2 linked regions of the Chelatococcus sp. HY11 genome follow. The main gene of each other region encodes a partner of the protein of the gene in region 2 in a complex. Links are inferred from orthologs where the notes say so. Each region holds a gene or a part of one and is shown on either strand. Other genes may lie near its edges.

Region 1 (15,116 bases), 720 kb from region 2 along the record:
GGGAGCGGCTGGCGCCGCACAGCATGCCGGTCTGGACGCAGGGATGACCCGGCTACGCTTCTCCTTCTCGCCGCGGACGGGAGAGATGCAGCAGGTTGAAGCGCAGGATGACCGCGCCGCCCGCGGCGGCGAACACCAACGCCTTTGCGGCCATCGCCAGCATGGGGGCGGTAATGAAGTGCTGGATCGCGACATCCGCGATCAACGTTGCCAGGGCCATAAGGCTTATGACGACAAATCCTTTCTTATCAACTGGCATGCGATAGTGCCGGCGACCGACGACAACGAAGAGGACGCAGGCAACGATATGCGCCGACATCAGCGCGATCGCCGCGCCCATGGCGCCCTCCCAGGGCACCAGGAGCGTGGCGAGCAGGGCGGACGTTGCCACGAAGACAAGAGACCCGATGAGTTCGAGATGACTGGCGTTCGAGAAATAGATGACCTGCGCGAAATAGAAGTTGCGCATCGTCATGAAGCCGAAGGCGATCGCGAACAGGGGAATCTGCGTGCGCGTGGGCTCATAGAACGCCTCGCCGACGAGCAGCCGCACCACCACGTCCCCGAAGACGAGGAAGAACACCGCGCCAAAGGTGGCGGTTGCCATGCAGGCATTGAAGGCGTGCCGCAGCACCCGGTCCGCGTCCTCGCGCTCACCGGAATTGGCATGCTGCTTGGCGACCGTGACCAGCGCCATGGCGATCGATTCGCCAACGACCATGAAGGCCTGTCGCAGGAAGTCGGCCACGACGCCATACGGGCCCAGCGCGCCCGCGCCGCCGAAATGGGCGAGCAGCAACCGGTCGACGCTTTGGCCGACAGCCATCACGCCGAAGGATATCAGGAGCGGCCAGCCGTAGATGATCAGCGAACGCATGGCATGGCCGCTTGGCGCGAGCCGCACGTCGCGAATGGCCATGATGCCCGGGATGGCTGCGCCGACATGGGCCAGCGCGACCGCGAAGGCGAGCGACACGGCGCTGCCGGTCATCGTCAGCGCCGCCGCGCCGAAGACAATAACGAGGCCCGCGCGCAACAGCATGAGCACCGCGACCGTGCCGGCCTTCAGACGCGTGCGGCTGATCTCCAGCAGCGCCTCGTAACCCGCCATGCTGACCAGCAGGATGAACACGGCGGTGAGGAATTCGGGCCCTGCGATGCCGGAAACCCACAGGCCGGAGAGCACGACGGCGACGCCGATGAGCGCCGCGCTCAACAAGATGCCGAAGGACGCGATATAATCGCCGGCGGCCTCGCGGCGATACACACCGAAAAACGCGAAGCGCATCCATTGCGTGGAGAAGCCGTAGACGATGCTCGTCCAGGCGAAGATCAGAAGATACTCACCATAGGTCACAGGGCCCGCCATCCGCGAGAAGATGGCAAGGGCGACAAGATTGCCGACCGCCGACAGAACGCGCGCGGCAAGGAAAAGCAGCATGTGACCTTGCTTCGTTGGGTGATACGACCGGACCGGGCGGCCCATTCCGCATCCTATCCAATGTCTCGCGCGCCCTTACAAGCCATCGACGGTCAGGGAATGTGATGAAAGTCCTGCAAATCCTCCACACGGACGAAATCGGCGGCATCCAGACCCTGGCCCACATGATCGAGCAGGGGCTCGTCCAGCACGGGGTGGAAGTCGAAACCGCGATCATGTTCCCGCGTCCGTTCATGCCCGCGAAGGACAAGATCGTAGCGGCGATCGCCATGGCACGCCGCATCATGGCCGGTGGCTGCGACGCGCTCATCGCTTATCAGGCCACAGCGTCGATCCTCGTCGGCACGGCGGGCCGGCTGGGAGGCTATAAAAACCGTATCGTCCATCAGACAGCCATCCCCGGGGAAACAGCGCCCTTCGTGCGCTGGCTGGACCGTTTCGTCGGCACCACCGGCGGCTATACCGCGAATATCGCCAATTCCGTTTTCACCCAGAACGAGTTCGCTCATTACCCGATCCCCTATCGTCGCGATCTCCGGCTGATCGAGCACGGCCTCGATGCGCCGCACCCCACCCTGACGATGGCGGAGGCGCGCCAGCGGTTCAATCTGCCCGCAACCGGCAAGCTGATCCTCAATGTCGGACGCCTCGTCGATCAGAAAAACCAGGACGTCCTCATCAAGGCCCTGCCCGCGCTGCCGGCGGCATCGCTGGTCATCGCCGGGGACGGCCCGAAGCGCGCGCATATCGAGGCGCTGGCCCGCGAGTTCGGCGTTCAGGAGCGATTGATCCTGCTCGGCAATGTCACGCCGGGCGATGTGCCTGACCTGTTCGCGGCAGCCGACGTCTTCGCCTTTCCCTCCGTCTGGGAGACCTTCGGGCTCGCCGCTGTGGAGGCCGCGATGGTCGGGCTGCCGTCTGTGGTCGCCGATCTCGACGTGCTGCGCGAGGTGCTCGCCACCGGCGAAATCGCTCCCATCCGCTTCGCCAATCCCCATGACGTCAAGCGCTGGAAGGATGCCCTCGCGCAGATGCTCCGCAACCCGCCGCCGCCGGCGGTGCGACGGGAAGCCGCCCGCGCCGTGACCGCGAAATATGCGCGCGAGCGCATGGTCGATTCCTACCTCGACCTTCTGCAAGTCGCGCATTGACCATGGCCCTCCGGGACGGAGGCTGGGCGGCGTGGCTCTGTCGCATCGCGTGCATGGGCAGCCTGCTGCTTGTCGCGTCGCAGGCGCTGGCCGGCGCCCCAACGCGCCCGGACCCGGCAACGCCTTCCTTCCGGCGCGGCACCAATGTCACCTGGTTCGCTTTCCCCGCCACGACCACGCAGGGCGCGCGCGCCGGCTACACGGCCTCGCCCTATGCGGTGCCGGACCCGGCCGAACCCGCTCGTCTCCGCGCCCTGGGCTTCGACCACGTCAGGCTTCCGGTGGATTTCGGCCCGCTTCTGGCAGCCGACCGTACCAGCCGCGACCGACTGCTCGGCGACATCCTCCAGAGCGTCCGCAGCTATCAGGCGGCGGGCCTCGGGGTGATTGCCACCCTGATGGCGCCCGGCCTCAACGGGGCATTGCCGGAAGCCTTTCTCGATGGCGTCAACGGCCGGCAGTTCCAGCGCTATCTGGCGCTCGCCACCCGTGTCGCCCGCCGGCTCGACGCGCTTCCGCCCCAGCCGCCCGTGGTGCTTGAACTGCTCAACGAACCGCAGCAGGCATGCCGCGCCCACACCGGAACCGACTGGACGGCGCACCAACAGGCCCTGGTCGCGGATTTGCGCAAAGGCGGCATCAGTCTGCCGCTCCTGCTGACAGGGGGCTGCTGGTCGACGATCAAGGGGCTCGTCATGCTCGATGGGGGCCTTTTCAAGGATCGGCGCAATCTGGTCAGCGCGCATTTCTACGACCCGTTCGTCTTCACCCATCAGGGCTCGACCTGGACACTCCCCTTTCTGGCGGAGGTGCGTGGCGTGCCCTATCCCGCTTCGCGTGGACGTCTCGAGGACACCCTCGCCCGGACGAACGCCGCCTTCGCCGCGTCGTCCCGCTGGCCACCGGCGGAACGCGACAAGCAGCGCCATGCTGCGGAGGAGGCGATCCGCTGGTATTTCACCTCCGCGCCGGGGCGGGCCGCGATCGACGAGGCCTTCGCCTCCCTGAAGGCGTGGCAAGACCGCAACGATGTCGATCCAGCACAGATCGTATTCACGGAATTCGGCGCGATGCGGCCGGCGGGATCCGTCACCAGCGACGATGCCTCGCGGGCACGCTGGCTTCATGACGTTTCGACAGCCCTTGCCGACAACGGCTGGGGCTGGACCCTGTGGCTCCTGAACAGCCCGCCCTTCGGGCTGGAAGGGGCGCCGGGCAACAGCTGCCCCGCGCCTGAACTGGCACAGGCGATCGGCCTGACGCTTCCGACATCCTGCCGGTCTGTGCCAAAGCGATGAGACCTTCCGGGGAATCCAGGACCGGGACAGGAGAGCCGCCCAACAGATGGAAAGGCGCGGAACGCACTACGTCTTTTTAACGCGTTGTTAAATCAGCAATTTTTATAGCCGCGCCTCTCCAGGGCGCTGGTTGCCCGGCCATGGCCTGCCGCTTGCTGAATAGAAGCTGTCGGTGTTCCAGACCCCGCGCGAATGTCTCAAAATGAGACGAAATTCAAGCATCGGGTCAGGAAAGATCAGACGGAAGCTCCTGCGGAGCCTGAGAGGCAACCATGGCTGTTATGAGTTCACGCTTCGAACCCCTGGGCAACCTGCGCGCGATGAACGCGGTCAGCGAGCCCTTCATCGGCGAAGCCACGACCCGTTTCGACCCATGGGCGACGCTGCAGGGCCTGCGCCGCAGGTTGCCGCTCATCGGTGCCATCGCCGCCGCCACCACCGCTCTCGCCATTAGCTATGTCGCCGTGACGCCGTCGAAATACACCGCGACGACGCAGGTGCTGATTGACACGCGCGGCCTGCGCATTCTCGACAATGACATCGCGAACCGGGCGACGACGGGCGACAACGACCTGATCGCCATGGAAAGCCAGCGTCAGGTCATCGAATCCCGCAGCGTGCTGGAAAAGGTGATCGATCGGGCCGGCCTCGAGAACGATCCGCTGTTCGGCGCGCGCCCCGCCGGCCTGCGCAGCCAGGTCATGTCGATCTTCGGCTCGGGTGAGCGCGAGGATCGCTTCTCCAAGGCCCTCAAGGCGTTGCAGAAGAGCCTGACCGTGCGCCGTGGCGATCGCTCCTTCGTCATCGACATCGGCGTCGTGACGGAAGATCCGCAGACATCCCAGCACGTCGCCAACGCTGTCGCCGAAGTCTATATCGGCGAGGAGCAGCGCGCCCGCGCTGACGCCGTTGGCCGGGCCAACACGGCGCTTGCCGCCCGCCTCTCGGAACTCCGCGAGCGCGTCACCGTCGCGGAAGGCAAGGTCGAGGCCTACAAGAAGGATCACCGCATCATCGGGATCGATGGCGGCCGGGCTGACGAGCAGGATTTGCGCGGCCTCAACGCGCAATTGCTGGCGGCCCGGGCTCAGGTGGCGGAACTGCAGTCGCGCGTCGACCAGATCAAGTCCATCCAGAGCAACCGCGCCATCGACGCGCTCGTCCTCCCGGAGACCCTGCAGGCCAGCAGCATCACCGCTCTCAAGGAGCAGTATGCGGCCCTCATGCGCCAGCAGGCCGAGATCGGCCAGTCGCTCCTGCCGCAGCATCCGCAGATGAAGGCGATCGCCGCCCAGGCCGAGCAGATCCGCCAACTGATGCGCGCCGAGATCGGCCGTGTGGCGACAGCCACCTCCGCCAACCTCGATCGCGCCAAGGCGACTGTCGCCGACCTCGAGAAGCGCTCCGCCGCGCTCAAGGACAACGTGCTGTCCACCAACGAGACGAGCGTGCAGCTTCGCGAGCTGGAGCGTGAGGCGGATTCGTCACGCACGGTCTATGCCTCCTATCTGCAGCGCAGCAAGGAGCTCGGCGAGCAGCAGGGAGTCGACACCAGCAACACGCGGATCATCAGCGACGCGGTCCTCCCGCGGGAACGCAGCGGCGCTTCGCCGATCCTGATCATCGCCGCCGGCTTGCTGCTCGGCGCGGGGCTCGGCACGACCCTCGCCTGGGGCCTCGACCAGGTTGACGACCGCCTGCGTGACGCCAACCAGGCGGCTGCCGCCAGCGGCCTGCCGGTTCTCGCAAGCGTCCCCGGCGCATGGCGCCGCGCGTCCGGCAGCCAGTTCAACTTCCCGGCCCCCGCCCGCGGTGGGCGCAGCACCCTGAAGACGATCGAGCGGCTCACCGTGACGAAGCCTTTCCTGCTCGGCCAGCTCGCCTTCTCGCTGGAAAGCATGCTGCCCCCCTCCGACGCGCGCACCGTCGTGATCGTCTCTCCCGATGCCAACGACCTGCGGGCCAAGATCGTGGTCGACCTGGCCGTCACCTTCACTCAGGACGGCGAGCGTACCTTGCTCGTGGACGGCGACTCCCGGGGTCGCCAGCTCTCCCAGCGCGTCCTGGCCACCGAGGTGGCGAACGGCGAGAACGTCATCACCCCGCTCCCGGCCGGCGCCAGCCTGCGTATCCTACCCATGGGCGCCACGGCCACCGGCCAGATGGCCCGTTCGCAGCGCACGATGCTCGACGACATCAGCGCCGCCGGCACTGATGCCCCGAGCCTCACCTTGATCGATGCCGCCCGGCCGCAGGACGACCTCACCGTGCAGCGCTTCATCGCCTCGGCGGATATGGTGCTCGTTCTGGTTGACCAGGGCGCCACCCGTCAGCGCGCCTTGAACGAGACGCTGGCTTCCATCCGCGCCCTGCGCCCACGCGCGGTCGGCATGGTGTTCGTTGAGGCATAACCCTTGCCATGGCGCGCCCCAGCGGGGGCGCCGGCTGTCTCATATGTCGATTCAGCTGGCCCCTGCGACGGCTTCACGCTATGAGCGTTGCACAGACACCAAACAGTTATCAGACCTTGGCCATGGCTCCAGCGCAGAGCGACTTTCGCCAGTCCCTCGTGCTCCCCATTCTGCTGGCGGCGCTCGCCTTCAATTTTGCCCTGTGCTTCGTGAACACGAACGTCATGGGCGTGAGCGCCAGCATGGTCATGCTGGTCGAAGTCATGCTGGTCGGCTGCACCTTTCTGCTGATCGCCGACCGCTCCCCCGCGCTCTATTTCGTGCTTCTCGGGATTTTCTCCTATGTCGGGGCGCTGATGCTGTTTCGCGGCGTCATCGACCCGAAGATCCTGCGCGACCTGATGATACCGGTCGTCTTCTTCATCCTCGGCCTCAAGCGAGGCAACCTTGCGCTGGGCGACCGCGCGGTGACGTGGTCGATCCTGATCGTGCTCGGCGCCGCCTTGTTCGAATGGATGTTCCTCGACACCTTCCTCAAATATTTCGACGTCATCGGCTACTACGTGTCGCGCGGTTCGGTCGATGCCGCAGCGACAACGGGTGAGGCCGGCCTTTTCGTCTCCGGCACACGTTTCGAGGGACGGACGCTCCTGCCTTTTCTCGGGGAGCACCGGGTGTCCTCGGTGTTCCTCGAGCCGGTTTCCGTTGGCAATTTCGGGGCCGTCGCCTTCGCCTGGGTGCTGAGCCGCGACATCCGGCGGCCTCAGGCCTTCATTTCCAAGACGCTCGCCATCATGACGATCCTCGTGCTCGGCGACGCACGCTTCGGCATGTACCTGTGCGGGATCACGCTGGGGCTCTACCTCGTCGCGCCCCTAGTGCGCCCCGGCATGGTTTTCGTCGCGCCCTTCCTCGCCATCATCGCCCTCATCACCTATGCCTCGGTGAAGGGCAACATTGCCTGGGACAACACGATCTTCGGCCGTTTCCTGCTCGCCGGGCAGCTCATCAACACGCTTGGCCTCGGCGAAGCCATGGGGCTTGTCTACACAAGCACCGATTTCAACGACTCAGGCTATGCCTACGCTCTCTCGCAGCTCGGCGTTCTGGGCTTTGCCGGTGTTTGGGCGCTCTTCGTGTTCGTTCGCGTGCCGGAAGGCCAGCCACGACGCTTCATGCTGTTCGTCGCCTTCTACATCATCCTGCTGCTGTGCATCAGCGTGTCCTTCGCAACCATCAAGACCGCAGCCCTGTTGTGGTTTCTCGCAGGCATCTGCGCGCGCAGCCCCGAGGCCATGGCATGGGATATCGAGGCCAGGCGTTACACTGACAGCCTGAAAAGAACGATACGGCTCAGCCCCGCGGCCGCCACGTGATGCCTTCGGGCCGACGAGGAAGCCGGCGATGAACGACGGAGCCGGCGGCCGACGAAGTTGGCTCCCGCCGCGATCAGGCGCGGTTGCCAGACTTGAGCAATTTTTCAGCGATGCCGTAGAGCTTTTCGCGACGCTCCATTTCCTGCCAGACCTCGTCCGGGACGATGCCGGTTTCCGCCCAGAGGACGGTGAGATGATAAAGCAGATCCGCGCTCTCGCGGATGACTTGGATACGGTCGCCCTGGACGGCGTCCAGCCCCACTTCCGCCGCCTCCTCGACCAGCTTCTTCGCCATTTTGGCGACGCCCTCCTGGGCAAGCTTGACCGTGCGTGGGGCGCCCTGTCCATGACGCTTGATCGCGAGGACCGCTTCATAGAGGCGCTCTATGCAGTCGTTCCCCGCCGCCAGCTCCGCTTCGTTCCTATGCTTCATCGTGTTCTTGTCCGCGATGTCGCTATCGCGTTCCCCTCGTGACAAAACTGCCATGTCAGCTTCGATACTACCTCGCCGCGTTGAATCAATATCGAATCAGAAATCACGCTTTATAGTTGATATAAGAAACAAAAATACAACCATAGCGCATTGTTATTGACGGTTCGATGACGGGTGGGACGTGTTGCCCAGGCAATGTAGGTGTTCGTCGTCCGACTACCCGGCAAGATGCCGGAATGCCGCGACCACCTGCTCGTAGACCGGCCGCTTGAAGGGCACGACGAGCTGCGGCAAATGTGCCATCGGCTCCCAACGCCAATCTTCGAATTCGGGCTTGTGGGCACCGCCGCCGGGCGTGCGAATATCGATCTCGCTCTCATCGCCTGTAAAGGCGAGCGCGAACCACTTCTGCGTCTGGCCGCGATAACGCCCCTTCCAAGCCTTGCCGATCAGCTCCGACGGCAGGTCATAATCGAACCACTCCGACGCTTCAGCCAGAAGGCGCGACGAACGAACATTCGTCTCCTCGTAGAGTTCACGATAGGCCGCCGTCAGCGGGTCCTCGCCGTCATCGATCCCGCCCTGCGGCATCTGCCACGCGAAAGTGGCGGCAACGCCTTCCGGATCATTCCCGGACGCGCGCCGCCCGACAAAGACCTCACCGCGGGCATTCAGCAGCATCACCCCGACACAGGGGCGATAGGGCAAGGCGGCCTTCTCGGTGGGGCTCAGACCGGCCCCTGCTTTGGCATTCTTGTCCGCCATGAAGCTCTCCCTCGGACGCTCGCCGACAGGAAGGAGATCGTGCCGGCCGTTGCGAAAACGCACACGGCCCCCGCGCGGTTGCGCGGGGGCCGTACTGAACAGTAACTGACGCAGTCTTACAGGGCGGCAGCCAAGGGATCAATTCCCGTATCGGCCAGTCGGTTCAGGCCCAGCCTGCCGAGCCTTAGCTTGAACCACTCTCGCCCAAGGTGCCCCTGCGGTCAGTTCTTGGCAGGAGCCGCATTGTCCTTTTGGGCCCCCGACGCATCGGCCTTCTTCGACTGCAGGGCCGGATTGGCCTTGCCGCGCAGGAGGTCGAAGGCGGCGATCAACTGGTCGTCCTTGGAGGGATCCGTCGGGACATAGGCCGAAGAAGCGCCGCGCTCGTCGTCGCTGTTCTTCAGATGGCCGCGAAGACCGGCTTCACCCTTGTTTTCGTCCCGGCCCTTCAGCTCATCCGGCACATTCGGCACGACCTCGATGTCGGGATCGATGCCACGTGCCTGAATGGAACGTCCGGATGGCGTGTAGTAGCGGGCGGTCGTCAGGCGCAGCGCGCCGTTCGAACCGAGCGGAATGATCGTCTGCACGGAACCCTTGCCGAAGGAACGGGTGCCGAGCACCGTCGCGCGCTTGTGGTCCTGGAGCGCACCGGCCACGATCTCCGAGGCGGAGGCGGAGCCGCCGTTGACAAGCACCACGACGGGCTTGCCCTTCGCCAGATCGCCGAGCTTCGCATTGAAGCGCTGCGTCTCGTCCGCGTTGCGTCCTCGCGTCGAGACGATCTCGCCGCGATCAAGGAAGGCATCGGACACCAGGATCGCCTGATCGAGGAGGCCGCCCGGATTGTTACGCAGGTCGATCACATAACCCTTGAGCTTGTCCTGCGGGATGGCAGCCGCGATTTTCTCGATGCCGTCCTTCAGGTTCTCGAAGGTCTGCTCGTTGAACTGGGAGACGCGGAGATAGCCGACGTCGTCCTCCTCGCGGAAGCGCACCGCCTTGATGCGGATCACGTCGCGCGTCAGGGTCACGTCCAGCGGGTCCTTCTGGCCGGAGCGGATGACCTTGAGCTTCACGTCGGTCTTGACCGGGCCGCGCATCTTGTCCACGGCCTGGTTCAGGGTGAGCCCCTGAACCTGCTCGCCATCGATCGTCGTGATGACGTCGTTCGCCAGGATGCCGGCGCGCGCCGCAGGCGTGTCGTCGATGGGGCTCACCACCTTGATGAGACCATCTTCCATCGTCACCTCGATGCCAAGGCCACCGAACTCACCGCGGGTCTGCACCTGCATGTCGCGGTAGCTCTTGGCGTCCATGTAGCTCGAATGCGGATCGAGCGAGGACAGCATGCCGCTGATCGCGGCTTCCACCACCTTGCTCTCATCCGGCTTTTCCACATAGTCCGACCGGATCTTTTCGAATACGTCGCCGAACAACGTCAACTGACGATAGGTCTCAGCGGACGCGGCAATCGCACTCGTGCTCGTCAGAAGAGGCGACTGCGTGGCGACTACGGCGGCACTCGCGCCGATCAGTGCGCCAACCATCACGAGAGTAACTTTACGCATCATCCGCGTACCTTTTCGCCTTGCGATTTCGCCCACCACGGGCTCGGATCGATCGATCCACCGTCCTTGCGGAACTCCACATAGAGAACGGGACCGTTCGATCCGCCTACAAAAGCCGTTGAAAGCGGCGACGCCGTTTCACCCATGACAGCCACCGGCTCTCCCGCCAGCACGAACTGCCCGAGTGCCACGTTGATCCGTTCCATTCCGGCTAGCAATATATAGTACCCGCCACCGGCGTTGATGATCAAGAGTTGTCCGAAGGAACGGAACGGCCCCGCGAAAGCCACCCAGCCATCCGCTGGCGAGGCAACGGTCGCCGCCGGGCGCGTCGCCAGGGATATGCCCTTGGTCGTACCGCCGAAGCCGTCAGATGCGCCAAAATCACGCAATCTTGAGCCGCTGACGGGCAGCGGCAGCAGGCCCCGTGCCTCCGCGAAGGCGATCTTGGGCGAGAGGCGCGCGGGGTCACGAAATGCCGTGCCGGCAAGGTTTTCCTGACCTGTCTGAGCCGCCGCCGCGCGTCGCGCCGCCTCTGCCGCGCGTTGGGCGGAGGCGATTTCGCTCTCCATGCGATCGATCAAATCTTTGAGGTTCTGGGCCTGGGACGACAGCACGGCAACGCGCGATGCCTCGTTGCCCGCCGTTTTTTCCACATCGCCAAGCTGCTGCTGGCGTGCTGTGACGAGCCCAGAAAGCCGCGCCCGCTCCCCGGCAAGCGTCGCGAGATCGGTCTTCAAAGCTTCGCGATCATGGGCGATCGTCTCGCGCAGACGCACGAGTTCGGCGAGATCGGAAGCCAGAGCCTCCGTTTCTGCCTTCAATTCAGGCACCACGGCGCCGAGCAGGATCGAGCTGCGCACAGCCTCGAGCATGTCGTCGGGATGGACCAGCACCGCCGGCGGTGGCCGCCGTCCCATCCGCTGCAAGGCGGCCAGCACCTCGACGATCACGTCACGGCGGCCAGCGAGGGAGCGGCGAATCGCCTGCTCGCTCGCATTCAGCACGGATAGACGCTGCTCGATCTGGCTGACCCGTGTCTCCGCGGCCGTCGCGCGCTGATTCGTCTCGATCAGCGCTGCGTTCAGCCGTGAGCGATCCGCCTGCAGCGACGCGATCTCCTCATCGAGCTTGGCCCTGGCTTCAGCACGGGCGCGCATCTCGTTCTCGATCGCCTTGAGCTCTTCCTCGCGCTGGAGCTTGTCCTCCTGGGCGCGCTGCGCCTGTTCAAGCGGCGCATAAGGCGTCGCCGGCGCACCCGTCTGAGCCCAAGCTTGCGTGGCAATCGGCGCCCCCGCGGCGACCGAGGCCATTGCCAGCCGGGCTGCAAAACGTTTGCCCGTCGAGAGGCAGGACATCAAAGGCAAAGGCGAGCTCTTAAAAGCATTATGAAATCTGGCGATCCGGCGGCATCCAAGGCGACCGCCCGCTTGCGCGAATCGATCATACCCGATGATAGGGATGACCCGTTAGGATTGTCATAGCGCGGTAGATTTGCTCGGCGACGAGAATGCGCACGAGTTGGTGAGGAAGCGTGGCCGCACCAAAGGCCATGATGCCGGCTGCATGGGCGCGAACACGCTCATCGAGCCCGTCAGCCCCGCCAATCACGAAATTGATGCTGTCCACGCCCGCATCCCGCCAATCCGCGCAACGCTTCGCGAAGGCGGGACTGGGCATGGATGCGCCGGTCTCGTCGAAAGCCAGAACGACGCCATTGCCGCAGCGCGCGACAATGGCCGCCGCCTCTTCCGTCTTCCGCTCGCCGGCGCGCTTCGCGCGGCTTTCGGGCAACTCGACGACATCGACCGCACCGAAGCCGAGCGTCCGCGCCAGCGGCGTGGACCGTTCGAGGTAGCGCTCGACGAGGATACGCTCCGGGCCCGCCTTGAGGCGGCCCACCGCCACCACCGTCAAGCGCATGGTCTCAGCCGTGCGCCCGTTTGCTGACGGAGGCTTCCTCGCCCTCGCCCGCCGGGGCTCCCGGCGCGCGTTCGCTCGGCCGATCGGCGCCCCACATCTTCTCGAGATTGTAGAAGCCCCGGACTTCCGGGCGGAATATATGGACGATGATATCGCCGGCGTCGATCAAGACCCAATCGCAGGTCGTCGTTCCCTCGACACGCACGGGGCCGTAGCCGGCAGTCTTGAGCGATTCGACAACCTTCTCCGCGATCGCGCCGACATGACGGTGCGAACGGCCGGATGTAACGATCATGGTATCAGCGATCGAGGTCTTGCCGACAAGATCGATAACGACCGTTTCCTCGGCTTTCATATCCTCGAGACAATGGACAGCAATCGCAGTTGCGTCACCGCCATAACCACTCCCGGGAGCCTCGGCTGTAACTCCGGCTGCCGGATGGAGCGATCCATTGCTCGCTCCAAGCATGGGCAAAGGATTCAGTGCCAGTTCCTCGCTTCACATGGCGCAATTGCCACAACACCAAGATAGCGGCGGTTGGCCTTATCTTCAATGACAATGGGCCGCAAAGGTATCAGTCCTTGGTCGCGGCGGGCAAATCCACCCGTTCGCGCAGGGCGGTGGAGGATTGCGCGGACCTCGGTCCATGCAGGAAAACCCACGCGGGAGGCGCTGCCGACGGTAGCGCGCGGGCGCGTCGCTCGGACATCCGAACATGTTGCAGGGCAACAGCCGCCGGCGCCCGTGCCGCCTTGATCGTCGCGCCTGGACGATCGACGACCGCCATCGGCATCAGGGAGGCAAGTCCCCGCCAGTTCTGCCAGCGGTGGAAAGTGCCGAGATTGTCCGCGCCCATGATCCAGACGAAGCGCGTGCGGGGGCAGCGCTGCCTGAGATAGGCCAGCGTATCATAGGTGAAGCGGGTGCCGATGGCGGCCTCGAACCCGGTGATGTCGATGCGTGGATGGTCGGCCACGGCCTTCGCCGCGGCCATCCGCTCCGCCAGCGGCGGCAGCCGCGCGTTATCCTTCAAGGGGTTGCCGGGCGTCACGATCCACCACACGCGGTCCAGCCCGAGTCGCTTCATCGCAACGAGGCTTGCCAGCCGGTGCCCCTCATGCGGCGGATTGAACGATCCGCCGAACAGCCCGATGGCAAGCCCGGTGCCGTGCGGCGGCAGGACGGGAAAAGGCGCCCGCCGGCGCGGCTGCCCCTCACTCAAGGTCGCGTCTGACCGCTGCCGTGCACGCGATAGTTGAACGAGGTCAGCTGTTCGACCCCGACCGGACCCCGCGCATGCATGCGACCCGTGGCGATCCCAATTTCCGCGCCAAAGCCGAACTCGCCGCCATCGGCGAACTGGGTCGAGGCGTTGTGGAGTACGATGGCCGAGTCGACCTCGCGCAGGAATCGCGCGGCCGCCGCTTCATCAGCCGTGACGATCGCATCGGTATGATGCGAGCTGTAGGTGCCGATATGCGCGAGCGCGCCATCGAGCCCGTCAACCACCCGGACCGCGATGATGGCGTCCAGATATTCGGTCCGCCAGTCCTCCTCGTCGGCCGGTTTGACGCGGGGATCGACGGCCTGTGACGCCGCATCGCCGCGAATCTCGCAGCCCGCCTCCGCGAGCGCGCCGATCAGCGGAGAAAGATGGGTCGCGGCGCAAGCCTTGTCGACGAGCAGCGTCTCGGCGGAACCGCAGACGCTCGTCCGGCGCATCTTGGCGTTGAGGACGATGTCGCGCGCCATGCCGAGATCGGCCGCCGCATGCACGAAGACATGACACAGACCTTCGAGATGGGCGAAGACGGGCACGCGGGCCTCTTCCTGCACGCGCGCGACAAGGCTCTTGCCGCCGCGTGGCACGATGACGTCGATCGCGCCCTCAAGGCCGGTCAGCATCAGGCCGACGGCGGCGCGGTCGCGCACGGGCACGAGTTGCGCGCTGTCGGCGGGCAGGCCGGCGTCGCTCAAACCCTTGGCGAAAGCCGCCGCGATGGCCGTGGCCGACCGCAGGCCATCCGAGCCGGAGCGCAGGATCACCGCATTGCCGGCCATCACGCAAAGCGCCGCCGCATCGGCGGTGACATTGGGGCGGCTCTCGAAGATCACGCCGACCACGCCGAGCGGCGTCGCGACGCGCTCGATCCTGAGGCCGTTCGGCCGCTCGAAGCTGGCCAGCACGCGCCCGACCGGGTCCGGCAACCCCGCCACCAGACGCACGGCCTCGGCCATGCCGGCGACACGCGCCTCGTTCAGCTCCAGACGTTCAACGAAGGAAGCCGCCTGCCCGTTGGCACGCGCCTCGGCGACATCCTCCGCATTGGCGGCGAGGATGAGAGGGGTCGCCGCGAGAATGGCATCCGCCGCCCGTTCCAGCGCGGCCGCCTTGGTGGCCGCGGGCGCGAGAGCGAGCACGCGCGCGGCGGCACTTGCCCGGCGGCCCATGTCAGCCATCAGTTTCGGCACATCGGCGGCGCCGTCAGCTGGCGGCAAACCGGCCTGCCGCGCCGCGTTGCCCGCCTCGCCGAAGCTCACCACCTTGCCCATCGCCATGCCTCCGCCCGCGCGTGACCGCACGGCCTTGTCCGAACCCGAGCCTTGTTAGGTAAGGGATTGCGGGCTCTGGTCAAGCAGATCCTGCGCGGACGCGGTGATCGCGATATCCGCATCGTCGCGGCCGACGAGCGCCAGATCATCCCGATGGATGACAGTCGCCCGGCCCGCGTAGCCGAGAACGGCC
Region 2 (15,043 bases):
AAAGACGATGGTGATCGGCATCGTCGCGAAGACCTTGAAGTTCACCCAGAAGTCGGTGGACTGGGTCCGCCAGACCACTTCGTTCAAAATCGCCAGGAAGAAGAAGAACAGCCCCCAGCGTAGCGTCAGCTTCCGCCAGCCCTCATCATCCAGGTGAAACACGCTGTCGAAGACGATGGGCAAGAGCGGCTTGTTGAAGGCCAGCCCGCCCAGGAGCACGCCGCCGAACAGGCAGTTCACGATCGTGGGCTTCAGCTTGATGAACAGCTCATCATGCAGCACGAGCGTCAGGCCGCCGAAAACCAGCACCACGACGCCAGAGACGATCGGCATGATGGGCAGATGCCGGACGAGCGCGTAGTGGACCACAAGCGCGATGGCGGTCGCGACCATGAACACGGCCGTCGCCGTGAAGAGACCCTCGCGCTGGTTCGCGAAAAAGAACAGGACGAGGGGCCCAAGCTCAAGGGCCAGCTTGAGCATGGGGTTGAGCGGCTGTCGCTTGGTATCGGTCATGGGATGATGTCTGCCCGTTCCGCCACAAGCCGTCAACTCTAGTGGCTGGAGCCGCCTATCACGACACCGGGATCATCGGCTCGGATTTTTTTCCGGTTCATGTCACAGTCCGGGAACCTCGCTCGTCAACGCACCGACATGTTCCCAAAGTTGGAAACGGAGTGAGACATGAAGCCGAGATTGAACCCCTACACCGCCGCTCCCGACACCATGAGCGCCATGTTCGACCTGGAGAAGCGGGCCTTCGGCAGCGGGCTCGAGCACAGTCTGCTCGAACTGGTGAAGACGCGGGCCTCGCAGATCAACGGCTGCGCCTTCTGCATCCACATGCACACCCGCGATGCCCGCGCCGCCGGTGAGACGGAGGAGCGGCTCTATCTGCTGGACGCCTGGCGGGAGTCGCCCCTCTATACGGACCGCGAGCGTGCCGCGCTGGCCTGGACCGAGGCCTTGACGCTGGTGTCCAAGACCCATGCGCCCGATGAGGACTACGAGGCGCTGAAGCGCGAGTTTTCCGATGAGGAGCAGGTGAAACTCACACTGATGATCGCCACGATCAATGCCTGGAACCGTTTCGCCATCGGCTTCCGGGCCATCCATCCCGTGTCGAAGCGGCAAGACCGTGAGTGACGGTATCGTGAGTGATCGCGGCCCCGACCAGGATGCCATGTTGACGGAGGCCTTCTCGGCGGCGCGCCCACGCCTGATCCGCCTTGCCTATCGCATGCTTGGATCGATCGCGGAGGCCGAAGACATGGTGCAGGAGGCCTTCATCCGCCTGCACCGCGCGGATGCGGCCACCATCCGCGAGCCGGCCGCCTTCCTGTCGCGGGTGGTCACCAATCTCTGCCTCGACCAGCTCAAGTCCGCCCGCGTCAAGCGGGAGAGCTATGTGGGGCCATGGCTGCCGGAGCCCGTAGTCGATCCGCTCGAGGACGAGGGCACTGACGATATCACGACCGCGCTGATGGTGGCGCTGGAGCGTCTGTCGCCGCTCGAACGGGCCGCCTTTCTCCTGCATGATGTGTTCGGCGTCGGCTTCGACGAGATTGCGGCATCCCTGCAGCGCGACCCGGCCGCCTGCCGGCAGCTGGCCCGCCGTGCCCGCGCGCATGTGCAGGCCGCCCGCCCACGCTTTCCCGTCTCGCCCGAGAAAGGCCGCGACCTGGCTGAGGCCTTTCTCGCCGCCTCCGCGACCGGCAACATGGCCGGCCTGCAGGCGCTGCTGGCCGAGGACGTGGTGCTCTATGGCGACGGCGGCGGCAAGGTCGCCGCGACGTTCAACCCGATCTTCGGGCAGGACAAGGTGTCCCGCTTCTTCTGGGGCCTGAGCCGCAAGAAGGACTACAAGCCGGCCACCGTGCTAAGGCGCTGCGTCATCGACGGCCTGCCCGGCTTTGTGACGGTCGACGGCCATGGCCATCTGCAGACGACCGCCCTTGCGATCGACAATGGGCGGATCACGGCGATCTATGTGGTCCGCAATCCGGACAAGCTCGCCCATGTCGTCGAGGGGCTGTCGCCCTTTGCTTCCTGAGGTCAGTCGACATCTGTGCTTCGTTCAGGGGAGGCGCGGGAGCCTCCGCGTCATCCCGGAAGCCGCAAAGCGGCTGTCCGGGATCCATGAACACTACTGATTCAGAAAGACGGCACCTTGCGCAAAGGCTGACAGCCACTCGCGGACCGTATCGGTTCTGGATCCCCGGCCCGAGCTTGCGCTCTTCCCGGGATGGCCCGCGTGGAAATCGACGCCGGCCTTTGACATTGGCATGGAACCGGTGCCACGAAGGCGGGAGCCCTTGACCCGTCCTCAACCCATCTCGCCGATGCCCATTCCCGCCCTCGCGATCTATATACTCGCCGCGCTCGCGGAGATTGCCGGCTGCTTCGCCTTCTGGGCGTGGCTGCGCCTTGGCCAGAGCGTGCTATGGCTCATCCCCGGCGTCGTCTCGCTGGCCGCCTTCGCCTATTTCCTCACGCTGATCGACACGGCAGCGGCCGGGCGCGCCTACGCGGCCTATGGCGGCATCTATATCGTGATGTCGCTGATCTGGCTGTGGCGGGCCGAGGGTGTCACCCCCGACCGTTGGGACCTTGCTGGCGGCGCCATCTGCCTTGCCGGGGCGGCGGTCATCCTGCTGGGGCCGCGGGCCGCCTGAGCGGCCGGCGGCTCAGGCGTCGAGGCCGGCGATGGCCCGCGCGAAATCGCGCGCCGTGAAGGGTTCGAGGTCGTCCACCCCCTCGCCGACGCCGATGAAATGCACCGGCAGGCCTGTCTTGTCGGCGAGAGCCACGAGGATGCCGCCGCGCGCGGTGCCATCGAGCTTGGTCATGACGAGGCCGGTGACGCCGGCCGTCTTGCCGAAGATCTCGGCCTGGCTCAGCGCGTTCTGGCCCGTCGTCGCGTCGAGCACGAGGAGCACCGCATGCGGCGCCTCCGCATCGAGCTTGCGCATGACGCGGACGATCTTCTCGAGCTCGGCCATGAGGCCCGCCTTGTTCTGCAGCCGGCCGGCGGTATCGACGATCAGCACGTCGGTGCTCGCGTCACGGGCGGCTTGGAGGGCGTCGAAGGCGAGGCCCGCCGCATCCGCGCCCTGGTCACGCGCGACGACGTTGGCGCCCGTGCGCGTGCCCCAGACCTTGAGCTGCTCGACGGCAGCCGCGCGGAAGGTGTCGCCGGCCGCGAGCATCACCGAGCGGCCCTCGGCGCGATATTTGGCGGCGAGCTTGCCGATGGTGGTCGTCTTGCCGGAGCCGTTGACGCCGACCATCAGGATCACGAAAGGCTTCTTGTCCGCCGCGACGACGAGGGGCTTGGCTACCGGCGCCAGCACCGCCTCGACCTCCCGGGCGAGCACGCCCTTGACCTCTTCCGGATCGATCGCGCGGTCATGCCGGCCCTTGCCGACGGCTTCCGTCACCCGCGCCGCCATCGCGACCCCAAGGTCGGCCTGGATGAGAATGTCTTCCAGTTCCTCCAGGGTCGCGGCGTCGAACTTCCGCTTGGTGAAGAGATCTGTGATGCCCGCGCCGATCGACGACGACGTGCGTTTCAGGCCCGCCGTCAGCCGCTGCCACCAGTTTTGGGGCTTCTGCGCGGACGGGGAGGGCAAGTCCGGTTCAGGCTCCGGGGGCCCGGGTGGCGCGACCGGAGCGGCATGGCCGCCATCCGTGTCACCGATAGTCGGTGGCAGCGCCTCGGGCGCGGGCGGCGTGACGGGTTGAGGCTCGGCGACGTCCGTCGCCGCCGGAGGTGGGACAGGCGCCGGCTCGGGAGCGGGCAGGGCCGGGGCCTCCGGTTGGGACGCGACGGGTTCGGCCGCGGGCAGCGGTGACTCGAAAGGGGGTGACTTGAAAGATTCCGACTGGGAAGGCTTGGGTTCGGAAGGCGCCGGCTCTGTCTTGTCCCTGCGACGGCCGAACAGCCGGTCCAGCATCGTCCGTTTCTCGTTCTCAGCCATCGTCGCCTTCAATCCCCGGGGCACAATCCCGAAAAGCCGTTCGACTTCCCGGAGCCGATCATGCGTTCAAACACTGCATTGCCTCAGCCACCGCTGGGTGGCCAGCCGCAGATGAGCCTTGCCGCCCGATCCCGCAAGGCATAGAGCAAAATCCGACTTGGATTGCATTGTACGATCCAAGTCGGTGAATTTGCTCGCCTCTTTTCAGAGAGCAAGTCCGCAACAGACGGACTTGCCCGCGAGCGGTTCTATCGCGTCGGCAGGATGAGGGCATGACACAGGACAGGCCGAAGGGCCATATCTCCAGGTCGGATATTCTGACGCGCCTTCTCTATCGCGACGCGCTCATGCTCGTCATCGACAAACCGGCCGGACTGCCGGTGCACCCCGACGCGAAGGGCGGCGAGACGCTCGCGGACCACCTCGATGCCTTGCGTTTCGGCCTGCCGCGCCGGCCTGAACTGGCGCATCGCCTGGACAGGGACACGTCCGGATGCCTTGTGCTCGGACGTCATCGCAAGGCGCTGGAACGGCTGAGCCGCCTGTTCGCTGACAACAAGGTGTCGAAGACCTACTGGGCTGTCGTCGTCGGTGGGCCGGAGGCCGACGCGGGCGAGATCATGCTGGCGCTCAGCCCGCGCGATCCCGCGCAGGGGTGGCGCATGCAGGTGGATCCCGCCGGCCTGCCGGCCCTGACGCGCTGGCAGGTTCTTGGCCGTGGCGGCGGCCTCACCTGGCTCGCGCTCGAACCCGTGACCGGCCGTACCCACCAGCTTCGGGTGCACTGTGCCAGCATGGGCTGGCCGATCCTGGGCGACCGCGTCTACGGGCGTGGCGGAGCCGGGCAGGGCCTTCATCTGCATGCGCGCGCGGTGACAGTCCCGCTCTACCCGAAACGCGATCCGATCACGGTGGAGGCGCCTGCGCCGGCGGGCATGCAAGAGACGCTGGCGATGCTCAAAGGAAGAGAGGGGCATCCGTCAGGATGAACGACACCAATGTGATGGTTTGTGACCGGAAACGCGGTGTCATCAAGTCAGTCGCGACGCGCCGATCCCTCCCCTGAGGGGAGGGTGGCGCCGCAGGCGCCGGGTGGGATCCACCTGCCGCTGGCCCGGCTGGAAGAAGAAGATGCGAGCTGGCCGGGATGGCCGCGGAGGCGCGGCCACCAGCGTTTCTCCCTCTCCCCGGCGGGGAGAGTGCCGGGAGAGGGGGATGCTTCCGGAGCGGGCGCTCCCCTCACCCGCGCCTTCGGCGCGACCTCTCCCTGCGGGAGAGGTGCGCGGTTGAAACCGTCGCGCGTGATTCCTGGCCTTGCGCCGGAGATCCTGATTGGTTTCAGGCTGCCAGCAGCTCGTGCCCGTCGTGGCCGGCGATGGTGACGTCCAAGATGCGGCCGGGGACGGCGGCGGAGGCGAGGCGCACCAGCGTGAAACCCTCGGTGCGGCCAAGCTCGGCGTTTTCGGTGAGCACCGGCACCTGACGGCCGACCTCGCGCGCGAGATGGCGGGCGAGCGCCTCCGCGCCCTTCTCGCGCAGGCGGCGGGCGCGGTCCTTGATGAGCGCCCGATCGACCTGCGGCATGCGCGCGGCCGGCGTGCCGGGGCGCGGCGAGAAGGGGAAGACATGGAGGTGGGTGAGGTCGCATTCGTCGATGATGGCGAGCGAGCGTGCGAACATATCCTCGGTCTCTGTCGGAAAGCCGGCGATGATGTCGGCGCCGAACACCACATCGGGCCTCAGCTTGCGGACATCCTCGCAGAAGCGGATGGCGTCGTCGCGCAGGTGGCGGCGCTTCATGCGCTTCAGGATGAGATCGTCGCCCGCCTGCAGCGAGAGATGCAGGTGCGGCATCAGACGCGGCTCGGTGGCCAGCGCGTCGAGCAGATCGTCGTCGGCTTCCACGGAGTCGATCGACGAGATGCGCAGGCGCGGCAGCTCCGGAACATGCCTGAGGATCTGCTTGACCAGTCTGCCGAGCGTCGGCGTGCCGGGCAGGTCGCGGCCGTAGCTCGTGATGTCCACGCCCGTGACGACGACCTCTCCGCAACCGTTCTCCGCGAGCCGTCGCACCTGATCGACGACGGCGCCCATGGCGACGGAACGCGAATTGCCGCGGCCATAGGGAATGATGCAGAAGGTGCAGCGGTGGTCGCAGCCGTTCTGCACCTGCACGAAGGAGCGGGGGAGCCCGCCGTAGCCATCGACGAGATGGCTCGCGGTTTCCTTCACCGCCATGATGTCGCCGACGAGGATGCGCTCGGCGGGCGCGGCTCCGGCGATGGCGGCCCAGGTCCCGGCCTGCATCTTCTCGGTGTTGCCGATGACGTGGTCGACTTCCGCCATCGCGGAGAAGGTCGCCGCCTCGATCTGGGCGGCACAGCCGGTAACGACGATGCGCGCCTGCGGCCGCTCGCGGCGAAGTCTGCGGATGGTCTGGCGGGCTTGCCGGCTAGCCTCGGCGGTCACGGCGCAGGTGTTGATGATGACGAGGTCGTCGGCGCCGGCTGCATCGGCATGGCGCTTCATCGCCTCCGATTCGTAGGTGTTCAGCCTGCAGCCGAAAGTGACGACGTCGATCGCCATCAGGCGGCGCCCGCGAAAATTTCCGGCGGGAAGCGGGCTTCCCATTCGAAGGCAACGGCGCCCGTCATGAGGACATGACCGTCGCTTTCCCGCCAGGTGATGGTGAGATCGCCGCCGGGCAGGCTGACGACCACCTCGCGATCGGTGAGGTTCTTGCGCGCGGCCGCGACAGCCGCTGCGCAGGCGGCGGAGCCGCAGGCGCGCGTGATGCCGGCCCCGCGCTCCCATACCCATAGATCGATGTGCCGGCGATCCTTCACGGCCGCGAGCGAGATATTGGCGCGCTCGGGAAAGATCGGGTGGTTCTCGAGCAGCGGGCCGATGGCCGGCAGGTCATAGGCCTTCACGTCATCCACCCAGAAGATGGCATGGGGGTTGCCCATGTTGACGGCGGATGGCGAATGCAGGATGGGCGCATCGATCGGACCGATCTGCAGCTCGATCGCGCGGGTGTCGCGGAATTCTTCCGCCAGCGGGATCTGGTCCCAGCCGAAGCGTGGCGCCCCCATGTCGACGGTGAAGGTGAGCGCGTCGACACGCGTGCAAGGCAAGACGCCGGCAGAGGTCTCCAGCGTCAGGCTGTCGCGGTCGCCATCCTTCATGAGGTGCCAGGCCACGCAGCGCGTGCCGTTGCCGCAGGCCGCCGATTCCGAACCGTCGGTGTTGTAGATGCGCATGAAGGCATCCGTGCCAGGCGTCACGGGCGCATGCAGCACCATCAGCTGATCGAACCGGGAATGCGGATCGCCAGCGATGGCACGCGCTTCCGCCGGTGTCACGACGTGGTCGCAGCCGCGCAGGTCGAGAACGACGATCTCGTTGCCGATGCCGTTCATCTTGGCGAAGGAGTGGTTGGCGAGCGTGCTCATGGTTTCGGCCGGTGGTGCAAACGTCTGGACAGATGGGGGCCTTTTAGAATGATTGCGAGAGGGTGCCAATCCGTCAAAGACATCACGGCTTTCAGTTATTTGCGCGCCATGGCGCGCTTTGCCGCAAATAAGCGCCAAATCGCGATGAACATCCCTTAAAGCATCTCTCGCTCACGGACGCCGAGAATCGTATCGTCGCGATAGCGAAAAGATAGCGATTCGCGGCTGTGGCGAGGAGCCAGGCAATGAGGGAGAGCCGGGCGTTGGGAGAAGTCGCAATCCTGCAAGACGTGCCGCGTCGATCCGTGCCTCGTCCGGATGCGCGTCGCAAGGCGCGTGGCTTGAATGGGCCCCGGGGCTCTGGGCCGGTCGCAACGCGGATCATGTCAGGGCTGGTCATCTCAAGATTGGTTGTCTCTCGACTGATCCTGGCCGCCCTGTTTGCCGCCGGCCCCGTCGTGGCATCCAAGGCTTTCGCGCAGGAAGCCGCGCAACCCCCCGCCGCCTCGTCCCCCGCGCCTGCGGAAGGCGCCCAGCCTTTGCCGCGGACTGCCGAGGAATTGCCGGCTCTCGTGCCTTCCACGGGCAACAGCGGCGACGCGGAGGACGTAACCCTTCCCGAGAAGCCGGCGGCGGTGCTGAAGGGCGGTGAAAGCTCGTGGGACGATGGCTTCAAGAACCTGACGGAGAGCTTCACCCGCATCCAGGACGCGCTGGCGAAGGCGGGATTGAAACCGGCCGGACGGCCCATAGCCATCTTCCTGTCGGCGGATGACACCCATTTCCGGTTCGAGGCCATGGTACCGCTCGCCGCGCCGTTTCCCGGCGGCGGCGAGATCGCGCCTGGCATCACAGCCGGCGTGACCCCATCCGGGAGGGCCTTGCGCTTCGTGCACAAGGCACCTTACGACGAAATCGACACGACCTATGAGGCGATCACCGCCTATCTCGACTCAAAGAACATGGTCGCGAAGGACACCTTCATCGAGGAATATCCATCGCGCACGATGGACCCGGATGATCCGGAGCTCGAGATCAACGTCTACGTGCAGCCCAAATAGAGATTGCGCTCCGCTCACCGTGCCAACTTGCGCACCATGCGCAGACTTCCTCCCGCGATCCCGCGAAGCAGCCGCAGCATCCGCGCCACGAGGCCATCGCCACTCGCGTAGCGGATATAGGCGGCGGCGATGCGGTGGGCACGCGAATGGAAGGCGACGTCGCGGAAATACCTAAGCTCCGTGACTTCGGCGACAAGCGTGTCCTTCTCAAAGGTCGCGATGCGCCTGATTTCCCGGGCGCGCTCCTCCGACAACAGGGCGAGTTCGCGATAATGGGCGACATCCCCTGCCGGGTCATCAGCCGCGCTCTTCAGGCGTTCAATCTCAAGCCAAGGCGCGATATAGGCAGTGCGGGACAAGGGGGTAGAGACCGCGGCCGGCGCGACTGTCGCGTTCCAGACGCCCACGAAGAAAGTCGCACTCTCCGGTGTAACGCTGTGCTCCTTCTCAGCCGGCAGGAGAAGTGACTGAGCAATGGTCTCCGCATTCAGGCTGAGATCCATGGCATCGTCATGCGTGGCGAGCCGCGCGTTGCCCTCCTCGAGGATCGACAGGCCGGTCAGGGGGGCGCCCAGGAGCCATTGCGATGCCGGGCCTAGAACGGCAACGGTGGTGTCCTTGAATTCCTGAAGGCTGTAGGTTTTCTGGTGGAAGGGGTTTTGAATGCCCCGGCGCGTGTCGATGGCATCATTGGGGCAGCTGATGATGATCGCGCCGCCTGGCGCCAGCTGGGCGCGAAGGTTTTCCAGCAACCGGCTCGCGCTCGATACATGCTCGATCGTCTCGAAACAGGTGATGAGATCGAATGGTCCATGCCCATGAAAAGTCGCGGGGGAAAGCGCATCACCCGCGATAAACGTGATGCCGGGCTTGGCGAAACGTGTGTTGGCGGCCTCGATCGCTTCCTTGGCGATGTCTATGCCGACGACCGTGGTGGCTCCGCTCGCACGGAGGAAGCTTGTGCCGTAGCCTTCGCCGCAAGCGACATCGAGCACGCGCTTGCCGGTGCAGAGGGGCCTTGCGAGCAGATAGCGCGCGACATGCTCGGCAGCGAGCATTGCATCGTAAGGCATGGTGCCGGGGGAGAAGCTGATCCGCTCAGCCATGACAGAGGACCTTGGGGGCGACCGTAGGGAATGGCGAGGCGTGACGCGGCCTCTGGCCGAACAGCTGGGCGACGCGCGCGCGGTATACCGCATGGGAATGCTGCCGCGCGACCAGCTCCAGCGCAGCTTGGCTGAATGTCTGCAGCAGTGCGGGATCGCGATGGAGCCGAACCAAGGCTTCCACATAGGCGTCGGCCATTGCGTCGTTGTCCCACAGCGCTGGCAACAGAATGCCCGTCTTCCCATCGATCACGACTTCAGAAATGCCGCCGACATCAGACGCGACCACGGGGAGCCCATGACTCATGGCCTCCAGTATCGTGTTTGGAACGCCGTCATAGTGGCTCGTATACATCAATGCCAGGTATGTATTCGGCGACAGGGACTCGAAGCCGTTATAGGGGCCGTGAAAGGTGAGGTTCTTATACCCATCGAGCTGCGTCGCGCTGAAGCCATTGAAGACAGCTCCGCCGAATGCGTGAATATGCACATTTGGAAGCCGGCGCTGCAGCCGCTCGGCAACGAGTGGCAGAAGATCCGGACGTTTCTCGGAATCGAGCCGTGACGCCCAGAGAATGCGGGACTGTGCCTCCGGCGTTTGCGGGGCAATCACGGCCGGCCGCTGCACCGGCGCGTAGAGGCATTCCCATTTTTCGGTCTGAGTGCCGACACGGTGGCGGTCACGGTCTATCATTGCCTGGCTGTCGCAAATAATTTTTGAAAGAGAATCAATATTCTCCACGATAAGATTCAGGGGTGAATAGTAAATGAACTTGCGGCCGTCCTGAATAAGCTCCGTTTCGCAGAAATGATAATAGACGCATTCGTGTTGACCCATAATGGGGCCGAACGCCGTCAGGAAGCGCTCGGTAAATACGGAATCGCGCAGATGGATGCGCGCGTCCGGCGTGCGCGACTGGATGAGCTTGAGCGTGAGGAGGCACCGCTTGTCCATCGGCAGTCCCCCGCAGAGGCTGCCGAAGTCGACGATGCTTGCATTGGGCGGCACGCGATCCTCCCAGGACGGGCCCGCACGATTCTCCCCGAAAATCAGCAGCGTGTCGGAAAGAGGTTCGTTCTGGTACATGGCCTCGAGCAGTTCGAGAAAATACTTCTCGGCGCCACCGCGCGGCATGAAGGGCAACAGGAAGACATCCGTGAAATCCGCGTCGCCGATGGCTTGGCAGACCTTGTAGTAGGCCACGCCCGCCGAGAGGTCCTGCATGGAATTCGAGATGAGATCACAGTGCTCATATTTCGGTGTCGAGATAAGAGGCTCGATCGCGTTGGCAGCGTCGATCGCACGGCGAATATCGCCGCGTGCGAGAAGGTCTCGCGATGGCGGATCCATCGGCTTGACTGCGCCGGGGGCTTTCGCGACGCGATCGTAATAGGGGGCGCAGATCTTGAGATAAGTTTTCGGCACGAACAGGGGGTTGGGCGGGATCTGGCATGTCGACGCGGACTCCGCGCTATCGAGCAGACTTCCCCGGCGCTTGCGATAGAACAGGAGCGTCCCGGGGGCGATGCGCATGTCGAAACCGGCGGCGACCGCCGCGCAATTGAGATCCCAATCCTCGAAGGCGTAACCTGAGGAAAGCCTGAGATCGGAATAGCGCAGCTCAGCGAAGGCGTCACGATGGGCGCAGAGCCGCGATGTGAACGGGTGCATGTCGATGAGGGCGAACGGCGTCACCGTGGCGAGATCGCGATAGGCCCAGATGTGGTAGGTCGCCCCGAAGGCGAAGAGATATTCCGGAAACACGAGGCAGCGCGGTCCAGCGCCACGCGCGGTCCGGATGGTCTCCTTCAGAAAATTGGGCGAGACAAGGTCGTCCGCGTCCGCTGTCAGAATGAATTCGCCACGCGCTCGTGCAATGCCGTCGTTGCGTGATAGGCCGAGCGAGCCGTTGTCGACATCGAGCATTTCGACATGGGCATAGCCGTTGAGGTCGTGTCCCGCCAGAACGGCGCGCGTCGCATCATCGCTGCGGTCGAATACCGCTACGAGTTCGATGGCAAGGCCATCGTCGTGAGCCACAGCAAGCGCCTCATCCAGTGAAAGGAGCGTGCGCTTCAGGAAGACCGCTTCGCGATGTATGTTGAGGATGATGGATGCGTGAAAAGTCCGCGACGCTTCCACTTCGACGCCCCCCAGCGTGGTCATGTGAGCCACGGTCCGTGGCGCTCGGCGCGATCTAACGTGAATTGGAAGATGGGTCAATGTAATGGCAGCAAATCTTGGGCGCGATTGCAGGTCCTGATTTCATGGAACGACGGCGCGGCTACTTGTGTGACGCTGCCGGGGCAGCATAAGGACTCACGTAAAATTGGACGCAATTTCGCCATCTTTTATTCAAATCGACATTCTGACGCTTTCGTCTCGCGCCGTGATGAGTTGTCCAGACGCGAGATATTGCCCGCTTTAAATTTTATCTTTTGTATATACAAGCCTAGCCTTGATCTCGCGGCACGCTTCTCCATATGTGCGGCGTTGCTCGCGGAAAGGGCGCGGTTGCAGCAATCAGCACGCGCGGTGCACGAGTTGCCGGCGAGGCGCTATGGAGATCCGGGCAAAACATGGGTCGCTCGGCAAACCTTGACTCATCAAGCCCTGTGGCTCATAAGGCGCGGATATTTGCCCGAACCCTGCCGTGTTCGAGAGCCGCCGACTGGTCCGAGAGACCGGAGGTCAACGTCCGACAGCGCTGTGCGCCCTCGGGCGTGATCGCGCTTGAAGACGACGTGCGTGGGGGAGGGCTATCAGGAGTGACTATGGCATTGGCTGACACGCCTTTGAGGATTGAGGACGCGATCAACGAGCTCTGCCCATGGTCCGGGCGGCCGATCGCGGCTGACAGCCTCACGCGTTACAAAGGGGCGGTCGTTGGCTTCTGCAATCCCGGATGCCGGGACAAATTCGAGACGGCCGTCAAGCATTTCGAGGCCGCGCTGGTCGTCCGTCGGGCGACGCGGGCCGGACAAGTCGAGGAGTGAACTGTGTTCGACAATCTCTCCGATAAGCTCTCCGGCATTTTCAACGCGCTGACCAAGCGCGGCGCGCTCTCCGAGGAGGACGTCAACGCCGCGCTTCGTGAAGTGCGCCGCGCACTGCTCGAGGCGGATGTCGCACTGGAAGTCGCGCGCAGCTTCATCGACAAGGTGCGCAGCCGCGCCGTCGGCGCCGAGGTCATCAAGTCGGTGACCCCCGGTCAGATGGTCGTGAAGATCGTTCACGACGAACTTGTTGCGATGCTTGGCGCGGAAGCAGAGAGCATCGATCTCGAGGCTCCTGCGCCCGTCGGTATTCTGATGGTCGGCCTGCAGGGCTCGGGCAAGACCACGACGACGGCGAAGATCGCCAAGCGCCTCACCGACAAGGCCAAGCGCCGCGTCCTTCTGGCGTCGCTCGATACGCGCCGTCCCGCCGCCATGGAGCAGCTCGCCGTGCTCGGCAAGCAGGTGGGTGTCGAGACCTTGCCGATCATCGCCGGCCAGTCCGCCGTGCAGATCGCTCGCCGCGCCATGGAGGCCGCGCGCCTTGGTGGCTTCGACGTGGTCATGCTCGACACCGCGGGCCGCGTCACCCTCGACGAGGCGCTGATGCTCGAGGCGGCCGAGGTGAAGGCCGTCGCGCAGCCGCACGAGGTGCTCCTGGTCGCCGACAGCCTCACCGGCCAGGACGCGGTGAATACGGCCAAGGCCTTCGATGGCCGGCTGGGGCTCACGGGCATCGTGCTGACCCGTATGGACGGCGACGGCCGTGGCGGCGCGGCGCTCTCCATGCGCGCCGTCACCGGCAAGCCGATCAAGCTCGTCGGCACCGGCGAGAAGGTCGACGCGCTGGAGGACTTCCATCCGGCCCGTGTCGCCAACCGCATTCTCGGCATGGGCGACATCGTCTCCCTGGTGGAAAAGGCGGCGGAAAGCTTCGACGCCGAGCGCGCCCAGCGCATGGCCGAGAAGATGCGCAAGGGCTCCTTCGATCTGGAGGACCTGCGTGATCAATTGGCCCAGATGGAAAAGCTCGGCGGCATGGGCGGCCTGCTCGGGATGCTGCCGGGCATCGCCAAGATGAAGTCCCAGATCGCCAGCGCCAATCTCGACGACAAGGTGGTGAAGCGCCAGACCGCCATCATCGATTCGATGACGGTGAAGGAGCGCCGCAATCCGGACATCCTCAAGGCCAGCCGCAAGAAGCGCATCGCCGCTGGCTCCGGCACCAAGGTCGAGGACGTCAACAAGCTCCTGAAGATGCACCGGACCATGGCCGACGTCATGAAGTCCATGGGCAAGGGCGGCCGGGGCGGTATCGCGGGCGCGCTTGGCAACATGTTCGGCCTTGGCGGCGGCGGCATGCCCAACATCGATCCCTCCAAGGTGACGCCGGAGATGCTGGAGCAGATGAAATCGCAACTGCCCGGCGGGCTTGGCGGTGGCGGGCTGCCTGCCCTGCCGCCCGGCGGCTTCGGCGGAGGCTCCAAGCTTCCCGGCATGGGTGGCGGGCTTCCCGGCCTCGGGCCAAAACTGCCCGGGCTCGGTGGGTTTCCCGGATTGGGGAAGAAGAAGTGATGGATGCGCATCCCGAATTGCTGCGCTTGCGCGGCAGCATCGACAATATTGACGCGGCGCTGGTGCATCTTCTGGCGGAGCGCTTCAAATGCACCCAGGCGGTCGGCGAATATAAGGCAACCCATGATCTGCCGCCTGCCGATCCCAGCCGCGAGGCGAGGCAGATCACCCGCCTGAGGGCGCTCGCCGCCGACGCCCATCTCGACCCAGACTTCGCCGAGAAGTTCTTGAACTTCATCGTCAAGGAAGTGATCCGGCATCACGAAACCATCAAGAGCCGGCAGAACCAGGGCGCCTGAGGCGCCCCTATCGTTAGACCTGAGGAGTAGTCTTTTATGTCCCTGAAGATCCGTCTGACCCGTGGCGGCGCCAAGAAGCGTCCTTACTACCGCATCGTGGTGGCCGACGCCCGCGCTCCGCGTGACGGCCGCTTCATCGAGAAGATCGGCGCCTATGATCCGATGAAGCCGAAGGATGACGCGGCTCGCGTCGTGCTCGACATCGAGAAGGCCAAGTCCTGGCTCGCCAAGGGCGCCCAGCCGACCGACCGCGTGCTGCGCTTCCTCGATGCCGCCGGCGTCGTCAAGCGTCCGGCCCGCAACAACCCCAAGAAGGCCGAGCCGGGCAAGAAGGCCCAGGAGCGCGCGGCTGAGCGCGCCGCCGCCGCCGGCGCCGAAGCTGCCGAGGCGTAAGCCACGCAACGCAGGGGCAGGATCCTGAATGGCAAGAAAGCCCTCTCGTCCGGCCCCGGCACGTCCGGCGTCCTCCCGTCCGCGGAGGGAGGATGACAAGCGCCTGCCCGTCGCGCGCGGATCTCACGCCCCGAAAGGGCGGGAGAAGCCGCGCCCGGGGCTGGTGCAGGTCGGTGA

Evidence for each region.
Region 1: the proteins of dapF (region 2) and KIO74_RS12750 are in contact, whole or in part, in a solved structure (PDB 5YGU), measured with the Escherichia coli proteins. The link is inferred for Chelatococcus sp. HY11 from one-to-one orthologs.

Annotation. Positions count from the first base shown.
Region 1 is NZ_JAHBRX010000001.1:2,779,203-2,794,318, forward strand. Bases 7,102-9,908 are described here. They hold KIO74_RS12750 (RNA pyrophosphohydrolase), read right to left. Parts: upstream 8,876-9,908; coding sequence 8,327-8,875; downstream 7,102-8,326. Other genes in these bases: KIO74_RS12740 (surface polysaccharide polymerase), read left to right, coding at 7,102-7,677; KIO74_RS12755 (S41 family peptidase), read right to left, coding at 9,097-9,908. Outside these bases: KIO74_RS12715 (WecB/TagA/CpsF family glycosyltransferase), read left to right, coding at 1-47; KIO74_RS12720 (lipopolysaccharide biosynthesis protein), read right to left, coding at 53-1,441; KIO74_RS12725 (glycosyltransferase family 4 protein), read left to right, coding at 1,546-2,592; KIO74_RS12730 (glycoside hydrolase family 5 protein), read left to right, coding at 2,646-3,890; KIO74_RS12735 (GumC family protein), read left to right, coding at 4,163-6,301; more of KIO74_RS12740, read left to right, coding at 6,424-7,101; more of KIO74_RS12755, read right to left, coding at 9,909-10,446; KIO74_RS12760 (murein hydrolase activator EnvC family protein), read right to left, coding at 10,446-11,804; 23S rRNA (pseudouridine(1915)-N(3))-methyltransferase RlmH, read right to left, coding at 11,890-12,369; rsfS (ribosome silencing factor), read right to left, coding at 12,374-12,838; KIO74_RS12775 (nicotinate-nucleotide adenylyltransferase), read right to left, coding at 12,945-13,592; KIO74_RS12780 (glutamate-5-semialdehyde dehydrogenase), read right to left, coding at 13,589-14,830; proB (glutamate 5-kinase), read right to left, coding at 14,978-15,116. UniProt on the Escherichia coli protein: Master regulator of 5'-end-dependent mRNA decay.
Region 2 is NZ_JAHBRX010000001.1:3,505,074-3,520,116, forward strand. Bases 5,501-8,234 are described here. They hold dapF (diaminopimelate epimerase), read right to left. Parts: upstream 7,436-8,234; coding sequence 6,566-7,435; downstream 5,501-6,565. Other genes in these bases: mtaB (tRNA (N(6)-L-threonylcarbamoyladenosine(37)-C(2))-methylthiotransferase MtaB), read right to left, coding at 5,501-6,566; KIO74_RS16005 (GyrI-like domain-containing protein), read left to right, coding at 7,681-8,234. Outside these bases: KIO74_RS15965 (septation protein A), read right to left, coding at 1-516; KIO74_RS15970 (carboxymuconolactone decarboxylase family protein), read left to right, coding at 685-1,146; KIO74_RS15975 (sigma-70 family RNA polymerase sigma factor), read left to right, coding at 1,184-2,053; KIO74_RS15980 (YnfA family protein), read left to right, coding at 2,349-2,675; signal recognition particle-docking protein FtsY, read right to left, coding at 2,688-3,980; KIO74_RS15990 (RluA family pseudouridine synthase), read left to right, coding at 4,253-4,969; more of mtaB, read right to left, coding at 5,319-5,500; more of KIO74_RS16005, read left to right, coding at 8,235-8,496; KIO74_RS16010 (class I SAM-dependent methyltransferase), read right to left, coding at 8,511-9,602; KIO74_RS16015 (glycosyltransferase), read right to left, coding at 9,595-11,769; KIO74_RS16020 (eL24 family ribosomal protein), read left to right, coding at 12,378-12,599; ffh (signal recognition particle protein), read left to right, coding at 12,603-14,174; KIO74_RS16030 (chorismate mutase), read left to right, coding at 14,174-14,473; rpsP (30S ribosomal protein S16), read left to right, coding at 14,510-14,866; ribosome maturation factor RimM, read left to right, coding at 14,895-15,043. UniProt on the Escherichia coli protein: Involved in the succinylase branch of the L-lysine biosynthesis and in the biosynthesis of the pentapeptide incorporated in the peptidoglycan moiety. Catalyzes the stereoinversion of LL-2,6-diaminopimelate (L,L-DAP) to meso-diaminopimelate (meso-DAP).